Regions from separate parts of the Brevibacillus sp. FSL K6-6036 genome, predicted to be linked through region 1. Evidence: riboswitches for the same ligand, from Rfam matches in the RefSeq annotation. Region 1 holds a riboswitch; each other region holds the start of a gene.
The links. Region 1 has a riboswitch for lysine ahead of NST37_RS24555 (transporter substrate-binding domain-containing protein). Riboswitches for the same ligand answer to the same signal wherever they lie in the genome.

Region 1 (4,728 bases):
TTGCCAAATGTGATAACAAATACGAAAAGCCAGGCTCCCTCACCGGAGGAACCTGGCTTTTGGCGTAAAAACTGCCTTCACTGCGTTCTTTTTATAATGATGCGCGTGCAGGAGACGCTCACCGCTCAGCAACGTATCAGACACTCTGGAACGTATCAACATTCCGAAACGTATCGGACACTCAGGAGCTGCGCAACGTCCGCTTCAAGAATTCTCTCGTCCGCTCTTGAGTCGGATGGTTGAAAATTTGCTCGGGACTTCCTTCCTCTGCGATGACTCCCTTGTCCATAAAGACCACGCGATCGGAGACTTCCTTTGCGAACTCCATTTCATGCGTGACGATCAACATCGTCAGACCGGATTCGGCAAGCTGCTTCATCACCTTCAGCACCTCGCCCACCATTTCCGGGTCAAGCGCCGATGTCGGTTCATCGAACAGCATCACATCCGGCTCCATGGAAAGAGCCCGCGCAATGGCCACGCGCTGCTTTTGCCCGCCCGACAATTGATTCGGCCTGGCGTTCACATACTTGTCCATCCCGACAATTTTGAGATACTTCATCGCGACTTTTTCAGCTTCATCCTTGGATCGCTTTAACACCTTTACTTGCCCGACCACGCAATTGCTCAGCACATTGTGATTATTGAACAGGTTAAACTGCTGGAATACCATGCCCAGCTTTCGGCGGTAGGTGAAAATGTCGTGCTTCTCGTCTAAAATGTTTTCACCCTTATACATAATTTCCCCGCCGCTCGGCTTTTCCAATAGATTGATGCATCGAAGCAGCGTTGATTTGCCCGATCCGGAGGAACCGATAATCGTAACGACTTCTCCTTTTTTGACCGAAAAATCGATGTCCTTTAATACCTCGTGACTGCCAAAGTATTTGTTGACGTGTTTAATTTCTATGATGGCCTCCATATGCTCGCCTCCTTCCTCGATTATTTCTTGCCTTCTGCCTGCACGGGATTCGCCATTACGGCGTAATTGTCCGGGCCTTCCAGCTTTCTTTCGAAATAGCGCAAAATTTTCGTGACGATCAGGGTCATGATGAAATACATCACACACGCAACAAAAAAGGACTCGAAATATCTGAAGTTATTCCCGGCAATCGATTTGGTCGTGAAATACAATTCGGTGACCGAAATGACATTGAGTACGGAAGTATCCTTGATATTGATGACAAACTGGTTCCCCGTTGCCGGCAGGATATTGCGAATCACTTGCGGCAGCACGACATTCATCATCGTTTGCACGTGATTCATCCCAATCGCATGGGCTGCTTCAAACTGTCCCTTGTCAATCGAAATAATCCCGCCGCGAACAATCTCGGCCATGTACGCTCCCGTATTAATCGACACGACGAAAACGGCGGCCAGAATCCGGTCCATATCAACCCCGAACGCCAAGGCGGAACCGTAGTAGATGACCATCGCCTGCACAATCATCGGTGTTCCCCGGAAAAATTCGATATACGTAGCTAGAATGGCATTGACTGCTTTCAAAATCGCCCTTTTGGCTCCCCGCTCCGGAACGGGGATCGTCCGGATAAGCCCGATCAATAGGCCAATGATGGCTCCCAAAATCGTTCCGAGCAAAGCGATGAATAGGGTCATTCCCGCTCCGCGAAGGAACATGGGCCAGTTTTCGGAAATGATTTTTACAATCCACTCGAAGCTCATCGTTCTCCTCCGTTCATGCAGGGAAGCTCCCCTGCCCTATGCGCATAAAACCGACTGCATGGAGATGCAGCCGGTTCGCAAGCGATTATTGTGCTGCTGGTTGATTTTTGATGGCTGTATCCATGATCCTGGTACGCTCTTCCTCCGAAATGCCGGATAAAATCTCATTGATTTTTTTCGTCCATTCACTGTCTTTTTTCACGCCGACAGCGATGGCCGTATCATCTTCCGAGGTCGTAAATCCATCCGTAAACTCGACCATGGCAAAGTTCGGGTTGGCCGTGGAGGCACTGACGGCTTCCGGACGCTCAGAGACGTAACCGTCGATCATTCCGGATTCAAGCGCTACGCGCATCGCCGGGAAGTTGTCCATCGCAGGCTCTTGAACGACGCCCTCGATTTGATTGATCACGGAATAGTGGAATGTATTCAATTGGGCAGTCACTTTTGCCCCTTTGAAATCCTGGATGGAAGTAGCGTTCTCGTATTTTCCGCCTTTTTTCACGACCATGACCAAATTGGATTTATAGTAGTTGTCCGAGAAATCGATCGTTTGTTTGCGCTCTGCAGTTGGAGACATCCCTGCAATGATCGCATCGATTTTGCCGGAGGTTAATGCAGGAACAAGGCCATCCCACTCCGTTTTCACGATGACCAATTTTTTGCCCAGGCCATCCGCAATCTTTTTCGCAATTTCTACATCGTATCCGCCTGCGTACTCCGCATTGCCGTCGATTTTCACAGCACCGTTGGAATCGTCCATTTGGGTCCAGTTGAACGGAGCGTATCCCGCTTCCATCCCTACCTTGAATGTTCCCTCATCGGTTGAGGCAGATTGCGAGCTGCCTCCGCCTGCCCCACATCCTGCGAGCAAAAGTACAGCGGATAGAAACATAGCTATGAATGATGACTGTTTTTTCATGGTTCATTTTCTCCTTTGGCTTCTGGTTTTTTGGCTGAAAAAATGCAAAAAGCGACCTGAGATAGACTCAGGTCGCACTACAAACATAGTTGCCCAAATACCTCTCTTTTCCCAGATGAGATAGCACAACTCAATAAATCGGGTCATTTATTGAGACAGTCCTGCAGCTCTTAACTGCAGACCCAGCAATGCAATACCGAGAAATATTGCAAGCTTCGGCGACATTTCCTTCTCCCTGGCATCAACGCTTTCTCGAACTCCGCCAAGGACTGTTAAATATCGCAACCTCTACCTCACTGTTTTAAGTGAGGTCCATATTCAATTATGTTTTTGAGTTTACAATGTTATGTTAATTCTGTCAACCTGGGTCTTTTCTCCAAATGATGCTGGCAGACTATTTTTTGCGTTCCTGTATGCGCAAAAAGACTTATTCCTCTCATCAATGTATGGGGGCGAGGCTCTCCATGAATGTTTTCCGCTCTTCTTCGTTGCTGTTTGACTGCAGATGATAATAGCGAAGCTCGTTGTATTTCGTCTGACTGTCCAAGTCTTGTTTCGGCAGAAATACTGCTTCCCACACACCTTGTTTGTTTAACGAATTATCCATATCGACCACATAATTGCCGACTATCTCAAACCGATCATCGGATTTCTGACTGTTGCCTTTATTTGCGTACCACTCGATCATCGGATGGTAGTCGTATGTTGATTTCTTCATTTGCAGAAGTTCAATGTACGTATCGCTGTTTACGTACGAGATTAAGAGAGACCCTTCATTTAGATCCAAGAGCGTTTTTTGTTCAGTATAACCATCCGGCAGAGACTCCGGTAAGAATACTTGAAAGCTCAGTTTTTTTATTTTATCAATGCTTACAGTAGAGCTCGCACAAGCAGCCAGCAGGAAACAGACGACGAACGGTACCAATCTCCTTATAAACATAGCATCACCCGTATTTTATCATTTGTTACTTACCATAGCGGGGACTCCCATCCTCTTCCTGTCCCTTGGAAAACAGCCTTGAGCCAATTCCACCAGCTGAGGCCGACCAGCAAACGGCTTGATTTGATTGCTTGTTACAAACTTTATGACACGAGTCATAAACATCTCTTTACAGGTGTGAATGTTCCCTCGCTCTTTTCATGGCTACACTAAGACTACATGAAATTCATACGCAAAAGGGTGAGGGATATGGAACAACGCAAAGAAAGAATCCGTCTTCTTGATATTCTGCGAGGCTTTGCAATCCTCGGGACGTTAGGGACAAACATATGGATTTTCGCCCATTTGGGGGATCTTACCTACCTTACGACATATGATTATTCTGGGTGGTGGGCAAAAGACGATCTCATCAGGATGATCGTGTTATTTCTCGTCAACGGGAAGCTGCTGGGATTGTTGACAATCATGTTTGGAGTTGGACTTGAGCTAAAATATCAGCAAGCCATTCGCAAAGGGAACGCTTGGCCTGGAATCTATATTTGGGTATCCTCGCTTTTATTCCTGGAAGGCTTGCTGCATTTTACCCTGGTCATGGAGTATGACATCTTAATGAGCTATGGCATAACTGCAATGATCGTCGCCTACATCGTCAAAGGCGGCGACCGCTTGATATCCATAACGATGAAAGTGCTTGGAAGCCTGCATGCAACTGCCATCCTGGGGATCCTGGTGATTAGTCTGATTGATGCCAATATGACACTGCGCGGTTCTGACGAAGTCATCGCTCTTTATAGAGACGGCTCTTGGCTGCAGCAAGTCCATTATCGCCTGTCTCATTTCGTCCCGCTTAGATTGGAAGCGATCTTCACGATTCCCATGAATGTCTTTTTATTTTTGCTTGGTGTTCGCTTCATGCGTGCGGGGGTCTTTTCTCAAGATGAGAACGGCAAAAAACAGCGCGACAAGCTTTTCAAACTGGGAATGTTTATCGGCTTGCCTTTAAACCTGTTGATTTTTATCCCTGGAGGCGTTTTTGATCTCCCTGTTCGCTATTTATTCGCGCCCCTTCTTTCCGTAGGGTATTTGGCGATTATTGGAAGAATGATACAATATACGAAGTTGAATTGGCTTTGGGGCCTTCTTGAAAATGCCGGAAAAATGTCTTTAAGCTGCTATGTCATGC
Region 2 (4,728 bases), 1.7 Mb from region 1:
ATGTAGATAAAGACAAATTCCAAGACAATCAAAAACGGAACATGTTCAATCAATCCTACGACCTCATTGAACGCTTCCGGTCCTCGGGTTGCCTGATAGTTCGCTGTCAAGTGGAACAAGAGAAACAGCCCGACTGGGAACAAACCGAGTAATGAGTGAAGCCTGTGACTCAAAAAGCTATGGCCTTTCGCCATACAGTGGTCCCCCTTTCAATTATATGTCGCGTCCTTTTCATAGAGCTTTTCTCCACTATCCTAACCCATTGCCACCATGGTTACACATAATCGAAGGGCGACTTTCTCCCTGGGCGTGGCAAATTGTGTCGGAATACGGAAAAAAGTTGGGCAAAACGTTGACCAAAACCAATTGTACTCCTGTCTTTATAGAGCGTCAAGACAATGAATAGACTAATTCTATTTTTAGAATGGACTAAAAAAATTTGCTATTTTCTATGAATCTGTCATATCCCGCTTCTCTTTCTCATACTACTATATCAAGTAACAAACCAGACCGCATTCTCTCGCAGGCCTCGGTGCAAAACCTTTGCAAAAAGGGACAAGCACCGGCCGCCTGTGCTAGAAAAGGAGGCATCCCGGTGAAAGAACAGGAACAACTCGGGGCACTGCTCCCCTCCCGTGTCATTACCGACATCGAACGCATTCACATGCCCTACCTGGGCTATCATCTGCTTCGCGAAAAACTGACAAGCACTCTTTTGGGAGAAAGCGAGCAAGCCATTCTCCACTGGCTGGGAAAAGACATTGGCCGTCAGATTCCGATCCAGTCCGCAGCGGGCCTCGTCATGCCTTTTATCAGGCTGGGCCTCGGCAAGCTGGATGTCCTGGAGGAGGGAGAGCGTCATTATCGATATCGATTGACGCACACGATTTTTTCATACATGCCGCCTGAACGAATTTTGCGCTCTCTGGCCCTGGAATGCGGAATCATTGCCGGAGCCGTCAACAGGTGGCAGGGCAGGGAGCCGGAGGTGCGAATGGAGCTGGCCGAGAAGGGGAGCGTCTTGATCTCTTTGGCTGTTTGAATGCGTGATTCTTCTGGTGCCATCACCTGAACAAAAGTCCCGGATCAGCTTCCCTATATTTATATAGAAGAAACAGGAAAATGGAATCAAATGCGCCTCGCTGCAATGAACAGCCAGACGGTCATATTTAACCCCCCTCTTCAACGAAAAGGGGGGAGGCGACTCTTGTATGTGGTTGTGCTTACAAACTGTGCACCACGGCTTCTTCGCTTACGTCCAAGCCGTAGGCCGTATGCAAGCTGCGAACTGCCAGTTCCGTAAGTTCTGCGGGAATCACGCAAGAAACCTTGATGTCGGAGGTGGATACCATTTTGATCGTGATGTCCTGCTCGGCCAAGACGCGGAACATCTCGGCGGCAACCCCCGGATTGTTCACCATGCCGGCACCGACGATCGATACCTTGGTCAGGCCCTCTTCATGATCGACTTTTTCAAAGCCAAGCTCTGCCTGATTGGAGGAGAGGGTTTCCAGCGCTTTTGGCAGGTCGCTGGCAGCCACCGTGAACGAGATGTTCGTCACGTCCGCATCATAGGAGCTTTGGATAATGATGTCTACGTTTACCTGGTTGTCAGCCAGCGTATTGAAGAGGCGGGACAGGGTTCCCACTCGCGCAGGCATGCCCACGACCGTCAGTTTTGCCACATCTTCATCATGTGCCACGCCGCTTACTACTCTTCCTGTTTCCATATTGGCAACCTCCTCTACGTACGTACCTTCTTCAGCCGTAAAACTGGATCGGACGACGAGCCGCACTTTGTATGTTTTGGCCGCTTCCACAGAGCGCGGGTGAAGAACACCGGCCCCCAGATTGGCCAGCTCCAGCATTTCGTCATATGAGATACTGTCCAGCTTTTGCGCGGACGGAACGACCCGCGGATCGGCCGTATACACGCCGGCCACATCCGTAAAGATCTCGCATCTGTCGGCATTCAGGCCGGCTGCAAGCGCTACGGCAGAAGTATCGGAACCGCCTCGTCCCAATGTGGTTATTTCTCCTTCGGCACTGACCCCTTGAAACCCTGCCACAATGACGACACGTCCCCGGGCCAGTTCCTTTTGAATCCGCTCGGTTTTGATTTCCGTGATCCGCGCTTTGCTGTGGATCGCTTCTGTTGTGACACCAGCCTGCCAGCCGGTGAGAGAAATGGCGTCATAGCCGCGCTGATGCAGAGCCATGGACAAAAGTGCGATGGAGACCTGTTCACCTGTCGCCAAGAGCATATCCATCTCGCGCTCCGAAGGGTAGGCGGAAATTTGTTTGGCCATATCCACCAGCACATCTGTCGACTTGCCCATCGCGGATACGACAATGACCATATCATGGCCCGCTTTTTTATATTCAATAATCCGGTCTGCTACTCGAAAAATGCGTTCAATGCTACCAACGGAGGTCCCTCCGTATTTCTGCACGATCAACCCCATGCGGCTTCTCTCCCTTTTCCTTGAATAGACCAATGTCTCTATGGATATTCTCTGTCGAAACGAAACGTTGCATGAGTCTTTTCCTTATCAAAAAAGGCAACGACAAGGAAAATACCTGCCGTTGCCTACGTAATAGACAATATCGGTTCCTCCTTCCCTGGACCACGCAAGCCGCTGGCACAAAGCATGACAGTACAGCCCCTGTCATCTACACGCAGCAGACTCGTGAGATAGCTCTCCATCCGGCAATGGGGTATTGCTCGGATGACAGTCCTGTATTTGTTCAACACAGGCCCAGCACGCAAGGAAGCGGGTCTTCCCTCCGTACTTCGGCGAATCCCCCTTTCCGCTACCCGTCAACGATCCCGATCTCAGGGTGGTACTCATGGTTTTCGCGCCTCTACCTCACTCCAATAAAGGGAAGTGAGGTTACATATTCTGTTTGAAAGGGATTATATCACGCAAAAGGCAACGGTTCAAATATTATTTTGAACAATTTCTCAGCTCACATCTTCCTGAGATGGGCGATAATCTCCCGGGCCAGCTTGTCGCCAATCCCGAGCTGCCTGAAATCCTCGACAGTCGCCTCTTTCATCTTTTTCAGCGAACCAAAATGCTGGAACAGAAGCTTGCGCCGTTTTTCGCCGATGCCGGGAATGTCGTCCAACTGGGAAGAGAGCATCGTCTTTGTCCGGGCCTGCCGGTGAAACGTAATCGCAAATCGGTGGACCTCATCCTGCACGCGCTGGAGCAGGTAAAACTCATAGCTGTCCCGCTTCAGCTCGACCGGCTCGGGCGGATTCCCATAGAGGAGCTGGGCAGTCTTGTGCTTTTCATCCTTGGCCAGACCGCATACCGGGATGTAGAGCCCCAATTCATTTTCCAGCACATCCATCGCAGCGCTGATCTGTCCTTTGCCTCCGTCAATTACGATCAGGTCGGGCAGCGTCTGGTTTTCCTTCAGCAGGCGCGTGTACCGGCGCCGGACTACCTCGCGCATCGAGCCGTAGTCATCCGGCCCCTCGACGCTTTTGATCTTGAATTTCCGGTACTCTTTTTTGTCCGGGCGTCCATCCGTAAACACGACCATCGCAGAGACCGGCTCTGTCCCCTGAATGTTGGAGTTGTCAAACGCTTCGATCCGGTGCGGGGTTCCGATCCCGAGAATATGGCCCAGATTGTGCACAGCCTGAATCGTCCGGGCATCGTCCTTGGACATGAGCGCAAATTTCTCCTGCAGGGCGATGCGGGCATTCTCGCTGGCCATCTGCACCAGCTCCCGCTTTTTGCCGCGCTTCGGCGCATGCACCTTCACGCCCAGCCACTCGGCGAGCAGCTCCGGATCGCTTTCCTCCGGCAGCAGGATTTCCCGGGGGAGGGCATTCTGCTTGTCAAAGTAAAACTGGCTGACGTAGGACATGAAATCCTCTTTTTCGCCGCCGTAGTAAGGAAAAGAGGTCGTATCCCGCTCAATCATTTTGCCTTGCCTCATATAGAAAACCTGGACGCACATCCAGCCTTTCTCTACAGAAAATCCGATGATGTCGCGGTCGACCGTATCGGTGAAGGTCACCTTTTGCTTCTCCATGACCGCCTCGATGCTGCGGATCTGGTCACGGTACTCCTTGGCCCGTTCAAACTCCATATTCTCCGCCGCCTGCTGCATTTTCTCCGTCAACTGCTTTTTCATTTCCTCGTGGCCGCCGTCGAGAAAACGGGCAATCTCCTCGACCAGCCGCTGATTCTCCGCCGCCTCTACCTCGTACACACAAGGCGCCAGACATTGTCCCAAATGGTAGTAGAGACAGACCTGCTTCGGCATCGTTTTGCACTTGCGCAGCGGGTAGAGTCGATCCAGCAGCTTTTTCACCTCGGAAGCCGCGCCCGCGTTCGCGTACGGACCGAAGTAACGTGCCTTGTCCTTCAGCACTTTGCGGGTAATCTCCAGCCGCGGCTGCGCTTCGTTGGTGATCTTGATGTAGGGGTACGTCTTGTCGTCCATCAGTTTGACATTGTAGCGCGGATTGTGCTTTTTGATCAGATTGCACTCCAGGATGAGCGCTTCGATCGCTGAAGAGACGACGATGTATTCAAAATCGGCAATCTCGCTGACCAACAGCTGCGTCTTGCCGTCATGGCTTCCGGTAAAATAGGAGCGAACGCGGTTTTTCAGCACTTTGGCCTTGCCCACGTAAATAATTTCGCCCTCTTCGTTCTTCATCAGGTAGCAGCCCGGCTTATCCGGCAGGACTGCCAGCTTGTC
Region 3 (4,728 bases), 1.8 Mb from region 1:
TCATGTCCAAACAATAGAAAAACGACCCCCAAGAGGTCGTTTTCCTGCTTTTATCCACATGTTTTATCCGGTCATGCCTGCTGATCGGAGAGCCATGTAAAATATCGGGTCACTACGTCGATGGCGACTTCAATCGCCTGCTCATCCGGCTCGATCTTGGAGTGGTGAAGTCCATAAGGGGTATCCGCTCCCAGCCAGAACAGGAATCCGGGAATTTCGGTCAAGAAAAAGCCAAAATCCTCACCGGTCATCGCTTCCGCGCAGTGTACAAGGGTGACGTCGGGCAGATTTCCCCTCACCCAGTCCATAAACTGAAGGGTCATTTCCTCGTGATTGTACACCTGAGCATAGCCGCAGCCGTAATCGATCTCGGCCTTGCACTCGAATCCCGCTTCCACCCCTTTGACCAGGGCTTCAATCCGGTCCTTCACCCGGGTCATGGAATCGGTGGAAAACGTCCGGATCGTCCCTTCCAGTCTTGCCTTCTCCGCGATGATGTTCTGCCGCGTACCTCCCTCAATCTTCCCGACCGTAATGACAGCCGAATCCAGCGGATCAATATTGCGGGAGATGACCGACTGCAGCTGGGTCACCAGATGGCTTGCCGCGACTACCATGTCGTTTGCCTTATGCGGAAATGCCGCGTGTCCGCCTTTTCCGACCAGATCAATCATCAATTCGGATGTGTTGGCAAACAGAATGCCTGGCTTTGTCGCGATATGGCCTACGGGATACTCTGGAGCGATGTGCAGGGCAAAAATGCAATCCGGCCGCCATTCTCCAAACTCCTCGCTCTCCATCATCGGCTTGGCTCCGCCAGGTCCTTCTTCTGCAGGCTGGAAGATAAAGAGGAGATCGTCGTCAATGGGATGATGGACGAAATGCGTCAGAATGCCGAGGCCAATCGCCATGTGCATATCGTGTCCGCATGCGTGCATATACCCTTCGTGCCTGGAGCGGAATGGATAGGAGGTCTCTTCCGTGATGGGAAGCCCGTCCATGTCCGCGCGCCAGGCGATCGTTCTTTTCGGATTGCGGCCTGCCACTTTTACGAGAATGCCTGTCTTCCATGTCTTGAGCTCAAACCGCTCTGCAGGGAGCTGCTCCAGATAATCGAGCAGGTAACGCTGTGTCTTGAACTCCGCGAACCCGGGCTCGGGAATTTGATGCAGATCTCTGCGGATACGGACAAACGTCGAAACACTCACGCTGCTACGCCTCCTTTCCGGCCGCCAACTGGCTCATTTCGCGGGTGAAGGCTTCCATAAAACGATCGACATCTCCGCGGGTCAGCGTAAGCGGCGGGAGCAAACGGACAATGGTTTTTTGCGTAACATCGACCAAAATCCCCTCCTCCAGCAAATTTTGCTGAAGCCGGCTTACTTCCTCCGGTGAAACCGAGAGCGGGATTCCCACCATCATTCCCTTTCCGCGAAGCGATTGCAGCTGCTCAGGAAAGGCTGCCCGCAGATCTTCCAAACGATCCCACAGGTATTGCGTCACATCCTGCAATTGACTTTGGAACGCTGCGTCCAACAGTTCGTCCAGAACTGCATTCCCCAAGGCGGCAGAGAGCGGTGACGGCGCAAACGTGGTGCCGTGATCACCCGGCTTGAACAAGTCTTGCAGTTTTTCGCCTGCGATGACACCCCCGAGCGGAAGCCCGCCCCCTACTCCTTTGGCAAAAAGAATGAGGTCCGGTGTCACAGCAGCGTGTTGAAAAGCGAATAATTTGCCTGTCCGTCCCATTCCTGTCTGAATCTCATCCATTGCAAACAAAGTGCCTGTCGCCTGGCAGATCGCCGCCACTTCCTGCAAATAGCTTTCAGCCAGAGGGACGACACCGCCCGAGCCCAGCACCGGCTCCATCAAAACGGCAGCAGGACGGCGTTCCTCACAGACAGCGCGAAGCTGATCAATGTCTCCTGCCTTCAGCTCATAGACCGGAAAATCGGGCTGAGGAAAATCCTGATAGACGTGAGGCTGTCTGGTCAGGCGAAGAGCTCCCAATGTCCGGCCGTGAAAGCTGTTGGACAGAACCACGATGCCTGAGCGTCCCGTACCTTCGGCAGCCGTCCATTTGTGAATCAGCTTGATAGCCGCCTCGGTCGCTTCTGCTCCGGAATTGGTAAAGAAGACTTTCCCCGGGATGGTATGCTCGATCAGCCTCTGCGCCAGCTTGATCGCAGGGGGATTGAGGAAAATATTGGAGATGTGCAAAAATTGCTCCCCTTGCTCCCGCAGGGCCTGAATAATCCGCGGGTGAGAGTGGCCGAGCACGTTTACGGCAAGTCCGGTAAACAAATCGAGATATCCCTTGCCATTCGTGTCGTAGAGGTAATTTCCCTCGCCCTTGGCGATAGCGATCGGCAGTCTTTTGTACGTAGAGACGATGTATTGTTGATCAAGCGAACGCCAGTCCATGCCTACCCTCTCCCTTACAGCTGTCTCAGCTCCTGCTTGATCTCCGTCTTGGAGCGTGTCTTTTCGTCGATTTGCTTGATAATGCGTGCGGGCGTACCAGCTACTACCACATTCGGCGGAACGTCCTCGATAACGACAGCTCCTGCGGCTACAACGGAGCCTTTTCCGACGCGAACCCCTTCCAAAATGACCGCATTTGCTCCTACCACGACATCGTCTTCGATAACGACCGGAGACGCAGATGGCGGTTCGATCACGCCGGCAATGACAGCACCTGCGCCGATGTGGCAATTTTTCCCGATCGTTCCGCGTCCGCCGACGACGACGTTCATGTCGATCATGGTGCCTTCTCCGATGACGGCTCCGATGTTGATGGAAGCTCCCATCATGATGACAGCGTTGTTGCCGATGCTCACCTGGTCGCGAATGATTGCGCCTGGCTCAATGCGTGCCTGAATGTTTTTTGTATCCAAAAGCGGAATCGCAGAGTTGCGGCGGTCGCTCTCCACTACATAATCCGCGATTTTATCCGCATGCTGCTCCAGAACAGGCTGGATTTCCTTCCACTCCCCGAAAACGACTCCCGTGCCGCCGTTCAAAAAGGCTTTTGCGCTGGGACCGAAGTCGATGCCGTCCAAATCCCCTTTGAGGTATACCTTTACAGGCGTTTTCTTTTCGCTTTTTTGAATAAACGAGATAATTTCATTGGCATCCATCATGTTCACAGTACTTCTCCTCCACTTTTCTTGAAATGAATGTAGAAAAAGCAATGAGTGCAAACGCTATACTCATTGCTTTTTGATACCGGACAAGCAAACGTAAATAGCGCTCCATAAGAGAAACTTCTCCTATGACAGGATGATCATTATTCACGAGCACCCCAGCCCTGCCGCCAATGGGGATGCGGCCAGAACTTCGGCGCTTTGGCCTTTTCTCCTCTTCCCTTTCCCCATTCCTGATGAAAAGAAGTACTCATCCGCAGCGCGCCTCTATTTAGAAGGCAATATGCAATTGTTCAGCTTTACTTACCCTGTACTGTACCAAATTCCGTACCCGGTGGCAACTGTTGAATCGAGAGTGGGCCGCTCCTGCTGGACGGCATTGTCAGCGACTCCCTTTTCCCTCTTTTCAACAGTCCTGATTCATGCTAAACTTTCCATCCACCCTATATGTGAATAGGAGGCTGAACCTGAAGATGTTTGCACCTTCTGCGTTTCTTGTTCGTCCCTTGTCTGCAAGCGATGCCCCTGCCCTGGCCTCTTTGCGGCAACAAAACCACCAATTTCTGCAGCCTTTTGAACCCATCCGCCCCGCTTCTTTTTACACAATTGAAGCGCAGTACCAGCAGTTGGAGGAGGCAGAGCGAAGCTTTCGCGAAGGGACAGGCTATTCGTTCGGCATTTTCGTCGGCCCTGATCAAACCCTCGTCGGCCGCGTCAACCTCTCCAATATCGTGCGCGGAGCCTGGCAAAACGCTACACTCGGCTATTTCCTCGATCAATCTCATAACGGCAAAGGAATAATGACCAGAGCAGTAGGAGAAGTCATCCGATTTGCGTTTACCGAAGCAAAGCTTCACCGGGTTCAAGCTGCGGTCATGCCGCGCAATACAGGCTCGATCAAGGTTCTTGCGAAAAACCGATTTCGCGAAGAAGGACTGTCGCTTCGCTATTTGCAAATCAACGGTAAATGGGAGGATCACCTGATCTTTGCCATTACCGCCGAGGAGCTGGAGACGACGTAGGAGCGGCAGCATCACTTAATCTGGACGGTTGCAATTCAGAAAATCGGTTCAATAATTCGGTTCGGCGTTTGGCTGGGCAATTTGTTCGGCCGATTCGGCCATTTGGGCTTTTGTTCACACTACAGCTACGCCTCCGTGCCAAGCCGCTCGAGAATCCTTCTCTTGCGATACAGCATCATGCCCGTCTCCGCCACGTCACGGACAGACGAGCGATTCAGATAAGCGCCGAAGAGCATTCCCGCGACCGGTACGATCTGAAACAGCTTTTTCCACCCGAAATTTTCCGTGTAGGTCACCACTACCTCTCGCCAGCCCTGAAGCTGAGAGAGTACATCCCGCTCTTTGGAAGGATTGTCGAAAGAAGACAGCTCCTCCAGGATCGCCTGCTTTCCTACAATATCCGAGGAAGCGAACTGCAGACATTTGACAATAAACAGCCGCTCCCGCTTGTCCTGCGGATCATAGCCGTAGCAAATCGCCATCTCCTGCAGTACCTTTAGCGAGGTGCCCAGCAGCAGAGGAATGTCGATTGCAAGCGTAAAGATGCCGCCAAAGCCTGT
Region 4 (4,728 bases), 1.2 Mb from region 1:
ATGCACGACAGCATCGCGGCTCTGCCGGGGATGAAGGACCGGACGATCTTGATTTCCGGCTTTTCCAAGGCATTTGCGATGACGGGATGGCGGCTCGGCTATGTCTGCGCTTCTCCCGACCTGCTTGCGGGGATGCTGAAAATCCATCAGTACACGATGCTGTGCGCGCCGGTAATGGCTCAAATGGCTGCCTTGGAAGCGCTGCGTCACGGACAGGCAGACATGGAGCGGATGGTGGAGAGCTACCGTCAGCGCCGCAATTTCGTCGTTCAAGGGTTTCAGGACATCGGCCTGGCCTGCCATGAGCCGGAGGGAGCCTTCTACGCGTTTCCTTCCATTCGCTCTACGGGCCTGGAGGCAGCCGAATTTGCCGAACGCCTGCTGATGGAGGAAAAGGTGGCAGTGGTGCCGGGTGATGTGTTTGGCGACTGCGGCAAGGGCCATATTCGCTGCTCCTATGCGACTTCGCTGGAACAGCTGCAAAAGGCGCTGGAGCGGATGGGACGTTTTGTCCAAAAGGTTTCTGCCAAATAAGATTGGCGTGCATGGAAAAAGGCCGGGAGCTGATCCCGGCCTTGCCTGTTGGATGGTGAGCACATCATTGCAGGAGAGCAGGAGAGCCGCCGCTTATGATTGCTCGTTGGTCAAATCCACTTTGTGCAGCGGAACGACCTTGGTTTTTTTCGTGTATTTGTAGCCCAGCCAGACGAGGATGAAGAGCGGCAGGCCGATGTACGATACAAGTGCGCCGCCCCAGTCGATCGTCTCGCCGGTAAAGGCGGTGTAGTTTTGGCCAAGCACGACGATGAGGCAGATGATGAAGGCGAGGATCGGTCCAAACGGGAACCATTTCGCCCGGTAAGGCAGTTGCTTCAGATCGTAGCCTTGTGCCAGATACGCCTTGCGGAAGCGGTAGTGGCTCACCGCAATCCCGAGCCAGGCGATAAAGCCGGACATCCCGGAAGCATTCAAGAGCCAGACGTAGACGGTGCCATCCCCGAACAGCGAGGACAGAAAGGCAAACATCCCGATAAGCGTTGTCAGCAGGAGGGCGTTGGTCGGCACGCCACGGCTGTTCACTTTGGCAAAAAGCTTGGGAGCTCTTCCTTCTTTGGCGAGAACATACAGCATCCGCGTAGACGCGTACATCCCGGAGTTGCCCGCCGAGAGGACGGATGTCAAAATGACGGCGTTCATGACAGAAGCGGCAAAGGCAAACCCCGCTTTTTCAAACACCAGCGTGAACGGGCTGACTGCAATGTCCGTAATGTCGCTGTTTATGAGATTCGGATTGTCGTACGGGATCAGCATCCCGATGACGAAGATCGCAAAAATATAGAACAGCAGGATGCGCCAAAAGATTTGCTTGATGGCTTTCGGAATGTTGCGGGCCGGGTCCTCGCTCTCGCCTGCGGCAATCCCGACCAGCTCGGTTCCCTGGAAGGAAAAGCCGGCGATCATGAAGACGCCGAGCATCGCCATAAAGCCGCCGCTGAACGGCGCATCTCCCTTGGTAAAGTTGTGGAAGCCGACTGCTTCGCCGCCCATAATGCCAAAAATCATCAATACGCCGACGATGATAAAGATGATGACCGTACTTACTTTGATCAAGGAAAACCAATATTCGGATTCGCCGTATCCTTTTACTGATAACATATTTAAGCCAAACATAAGGACGAGGAAAAGCGCGCTCCAGAGAATGGACGGCGTGTCCGGGAACCAGTATTTCATGATGAGCGCACCGGCTGAAAGCTCGACGGCAATCGTGATCGCCCAGTTGTACCAGTAATTCCATCCGAGCGCGAAGCCGAGGGACGGATCGACAAATTTGGACGCATAAGTGCTGAAGGAGCCGGATACCGGCATGAACGCCGCCATCTCACCGAGGCTCGTCATCAGGAAAAAGACCATCAGGCTGATCGCTATATAGGCAACCAAAGCACCGCCCGGACCGGCAGAGTGAATGGAGCCGCCGCTCGCCAGGAAAAGTCCGGTACCGATCGATCCGCCGATGGCGATCATCGTCAAGTGACGGGCTTTCAATCCGCGTTGCAATTGATTGGAAGACATAAAATAAAAACACGACCTTTCTCTTGATTTGCGGGAAGGAAGGCCGGAAATAAAAATACCACCACAAGCCAAAAACGGCAAAAGGGCGGTATGATCCAATCCCCACCAAGCCTTCACGGAAGATAGCACACCACGCTTGCTCGGCTGGCAAACGTGACAGTTCTGTCCCTTGTCGGGTACAGCCCCAGCCTGTGTGTACAGAGAATACACGGCAGACTTCGGCAGCTTTTCCTTCTTCTGGAGTCATCAATCTTCTCTGGATCTCGTACAGAATAATATAAAAGCCGCGACCTCTATCCTCATCGTGTCTGATGAGGATAATTGCTATGAGATTATGTTATGGTTCAAGTATATGGGTTTTTCCTTTAAAATCAAGTGTGATTTTGTGGCAGTGAGGTCCGGGACATCGCGACGGTCTATTATTTTTGGTTTATCGAAGCTGGAGAAGGGTACGAAGGAAAAGAGGGCCATGCTCTGACAGTATGAAGATTATGGTGTGGATATGACAGCTAATGGGATCGCAGGCTGCAAAAAAATGTGTAACAGATGCTACAAAAACCATCTAGTCATCTGAGTCTTTATTCATGGTAAAATAGTACCATAATTAGGAATGTTAGATGTCTTCCCTTCAAAGACACTGCACAGCTCGAACGCAAATAAAGGAAAGAGGTGAGCCGTTTTCATGAAGCGGAGTCTGCATCGACTGTTTTTGATGTGCCTCGCATTTCTGATCTGCTTTACCGGTTTTTCGCTGGAATGGACAAGCAGTCCTGCTATGGCTGCGTCGGCGGTAAATCGCACGAACGATCCGTTAAACGGGGATTGGTCCAAGCCGTATGCCGTAAAGTACGATACGACAGAGGCCGATCTGATGGTCCGGGTCGGGGATATCGACAATCTGGGCGGAGGCTGGCCGAACGGCTACGATCCATTTTCGGGAAAAAGCACAGGGGCCCCATATCCGAAAGTAACTCACCAGCCGACCGATCCGGCAGGAACGGACCAGCTGATGGTGATCAGCTCCTTTCAATATCCGGATTTGCGGAACCCCAAAAATGATGCCAATGATCATGTGGCGGACGGCTATACCCGAAACAATTACAGCAAGACAGCCAATCCGGTCGTTCCCATCAAGGTAACCTTTGACACGAAAAACACCCCGATCGAAGGGGCCATTCTCCAGATGTTCATCAATGACTATCAGCCGCGGAAGTATCCGGGGCGGGTCAAATATACAGCCGAGCTGAACGGCGTCCGGGCGCCGTTTCTGGAGAACGTTATCAACTCGCTCAACCAGCATGGGCCGATCGGAAAGCTGATCAGCGTCCAAATTCCGGATGAATACCTGCCGCTCTTGAAGGACGGAAGCCTGACCATCCTTCTCGATGACAAGACGACGCGAAATCCGTACGGAGACGGCGCAGCCATCGATTTTGTCAAGCTGCTGATCAATCTCGGAGAGTACAAGCACACCGGTACGATCAAAGGCAAGGTTACGGATTCGGGCTCGCCTCCCAAGCCGCTCGCGGGTGCTGTCGTATCTGCCGGGGGAATTGTTTCGGCAGTGACGAATGCGAAAGGCGAGTACATCCTCCAGGATGTCCCCGCAGGTCTGGTCTCTGTGGAAGCGGCCAAGGACGGGTACATCCCGCAGCTCAAGCTGATTGAAAACTTTGAGGCAGGAGACACCGCTATACTGGACTTTCAGCTCGCCCCGCAGCCAAGCGACAACGCCTACCTGCAAAATCTGACGGTAAAAGGGGAGACACTGGTCCCGCTTGAGCCCGGCTTTGACAGGTCGCAAGGCAGCTATGACGTTCATTTGAACAGCCATGTCCAAACTGTTGCGATCACCCCCACGCTCGAAGACAGCAGGGCGAGCATGACCGTAAACGGAGAGGGTCATCAGAGCGGCACCCCCAAGGTGATCCCGGTCAAGCCGGGTGCGACCAAGGTCACGATCGTCGTCACGGCGCAGGACGGAAAGACGAAACGCACATACGAGGTGACGGTCCATACGCCGCTCACATCGGTGGACCTCGCCCGTTCCCTGTCCAAATCGGCGATCAAGCTGGGGGAAACGAGTGTAATCCGCTACACGGTCACGCCCAAGTCCTTTTCGACTGAGGGATTGGCCGACAAACCCGCCGGCAGAGCAACGGGGATTCGTCCGTTCTTTTTGCTGAATCAGCCGTTTGTCTACTCAAAAGGCTATGACATCGGTTATGAACTGGACAAAGTGAAGGTGAACGGAAAGGGGAATTCGAACAACGGCGGACTTGCTTTGGGTGGAAGAGGAAAAAGCCATTTTCTCAGTGTGATGAGATCGGGCTATAGCGGCGAAGTGTCTGTCAACCAACAGCTCACTACGGAACCGAGCGCAAAGCAGGATGACATTTTGGACACGCTGAAAGATTTGATCCGCTCGGGAGTCAAGGAAATCACCATTCCCCTGGTAGACGAAAGCCAGCTCGCCGATATGCTGAAGGGCCGCGATTCGGTCACGGTCAACGCCTTTGCCACTTTTGGGTTGTCTGTAGTCAACAACAGGGTAATCGCTAATTTTGCGGGCTATGGTCCGCTGCCGGAGACATTCGCCGTCACGGACGTTACGCTGACCGAGCCGTTCCCTGCGGAGGTGCCAATCGAGAGCATCGA

Region 2: it holds a riboswitch for lysine, as region 1 does, so the genes downstream of both, NST37_RS07900 (aspartate kinase) here and NST37_RS24555 (transporter substrate-binding domain-containing protein) in region 1, are expected to answer to the same signal.
Region 3: it holds a riboswitch for lysine, as region 1 does, so the genes downstream of both, dapD (2,3,4,5-tetrahydropyridine-2,6-dicarboxylate N-acetyltransferase) here and NST37_RS24555 (transporter substrate-binding domain-containing protein) in region 1, are expected to answer to the same signal.
Region 4: it holds a riboswitch for lysine, as region 1 does, so the genes downstream of both, NST37_RS05685 (amino acid permease) here and NST37_RS24555 (transporter substrate-binding domain-containing protein) in region 1, are expected to answer to the same signal.

Annotation. Positions count from the first base shown of each region.
Region 1 covers NZ_CP150173.1:5,055,693-5,060,420, forward strand. Annotated here, with positions in the region: gene NST37_RS24545 (amino acid ABC transporter ATP-binding protein) at 182-922, opposite strand; gene NST37_RS24550 (amino acid ABC transporter permease) at 943-1,683, opposite strand; gene NST37_RS24555 (transporter substrate-binding domain-containing protein) at 1,769-2,605, opposite strand; lysine riboswitch at 2,719-2,904, opposite strand; gene NST37_RS24560 (hypothetical protein) at 3,045-3,323, opposite strand; gene NST37_RS24565 (DUF418 domain-containing protein) at 3,795-4,728, shown strand, end outside.
Region 2 covers NZ_CP150173.1:1,573,371-1,578,098, reverse strand. Annotated here, with positions in the region: gene NST37_RS07910 (succinate dehydrogenase cytochrome b558 subunit) at 1-194, opposite strand, end outside; gene NST37_RS07905 (DUF2507 domain-containing protein) at 596-1,042, shown strand; gene NST37_RS07900 (aspartate kinase) at 1,224-2,465, opposite strand; lysine riboswitch at 2,689-2,876, opposite strand; gene uvrC (excinuclease ABC subunit UvrC) at 2,971-4,728, opposite strand, start outside.
Region 3 covers NZ_CP150173.1:3,294,680-3,299,407, forward strand. Annotated here, with positions in the region: gene NST37_RS16550 (N-acetyldiaminopimelate deacetylase) at 72-1,208, opposite strand; gene NST37_RS16555 (acetylornithine transaminase) at 1,213-2,424, opposite strand; gene dapD (2,3,4,5-tetrahydropyridine-2,6-dicarboxylate N-acetyltransferase) at 2,439-3,149, opposite strand; lysine riboswitch at 3,240-3,424, opposite strand; gene NST37_RS16565 (GNAT family protein) at 3,620-4,168, shown strand; gene NST37_RS16570 (EcsC family protein) at 4,294-4,728, opposite strand, start outside.
Region 4 covers NZ_CP150173.1:1,092,029-1,096,756, forward strand. Annotated here, with positions in the region: gene NST37_RS05680 (aminotransferase) at 1-534, shown strand, start outside; gene NST37_RS05685 (amino acid permease) at 628-2,070, opposite strand; lysine riboswitch at 2,186-2,374, opposite strand; gene NST37_RS05690 (cadherin-like beta sandwich domain-containing protein) at 2,753-4,728, shown strand, end outside.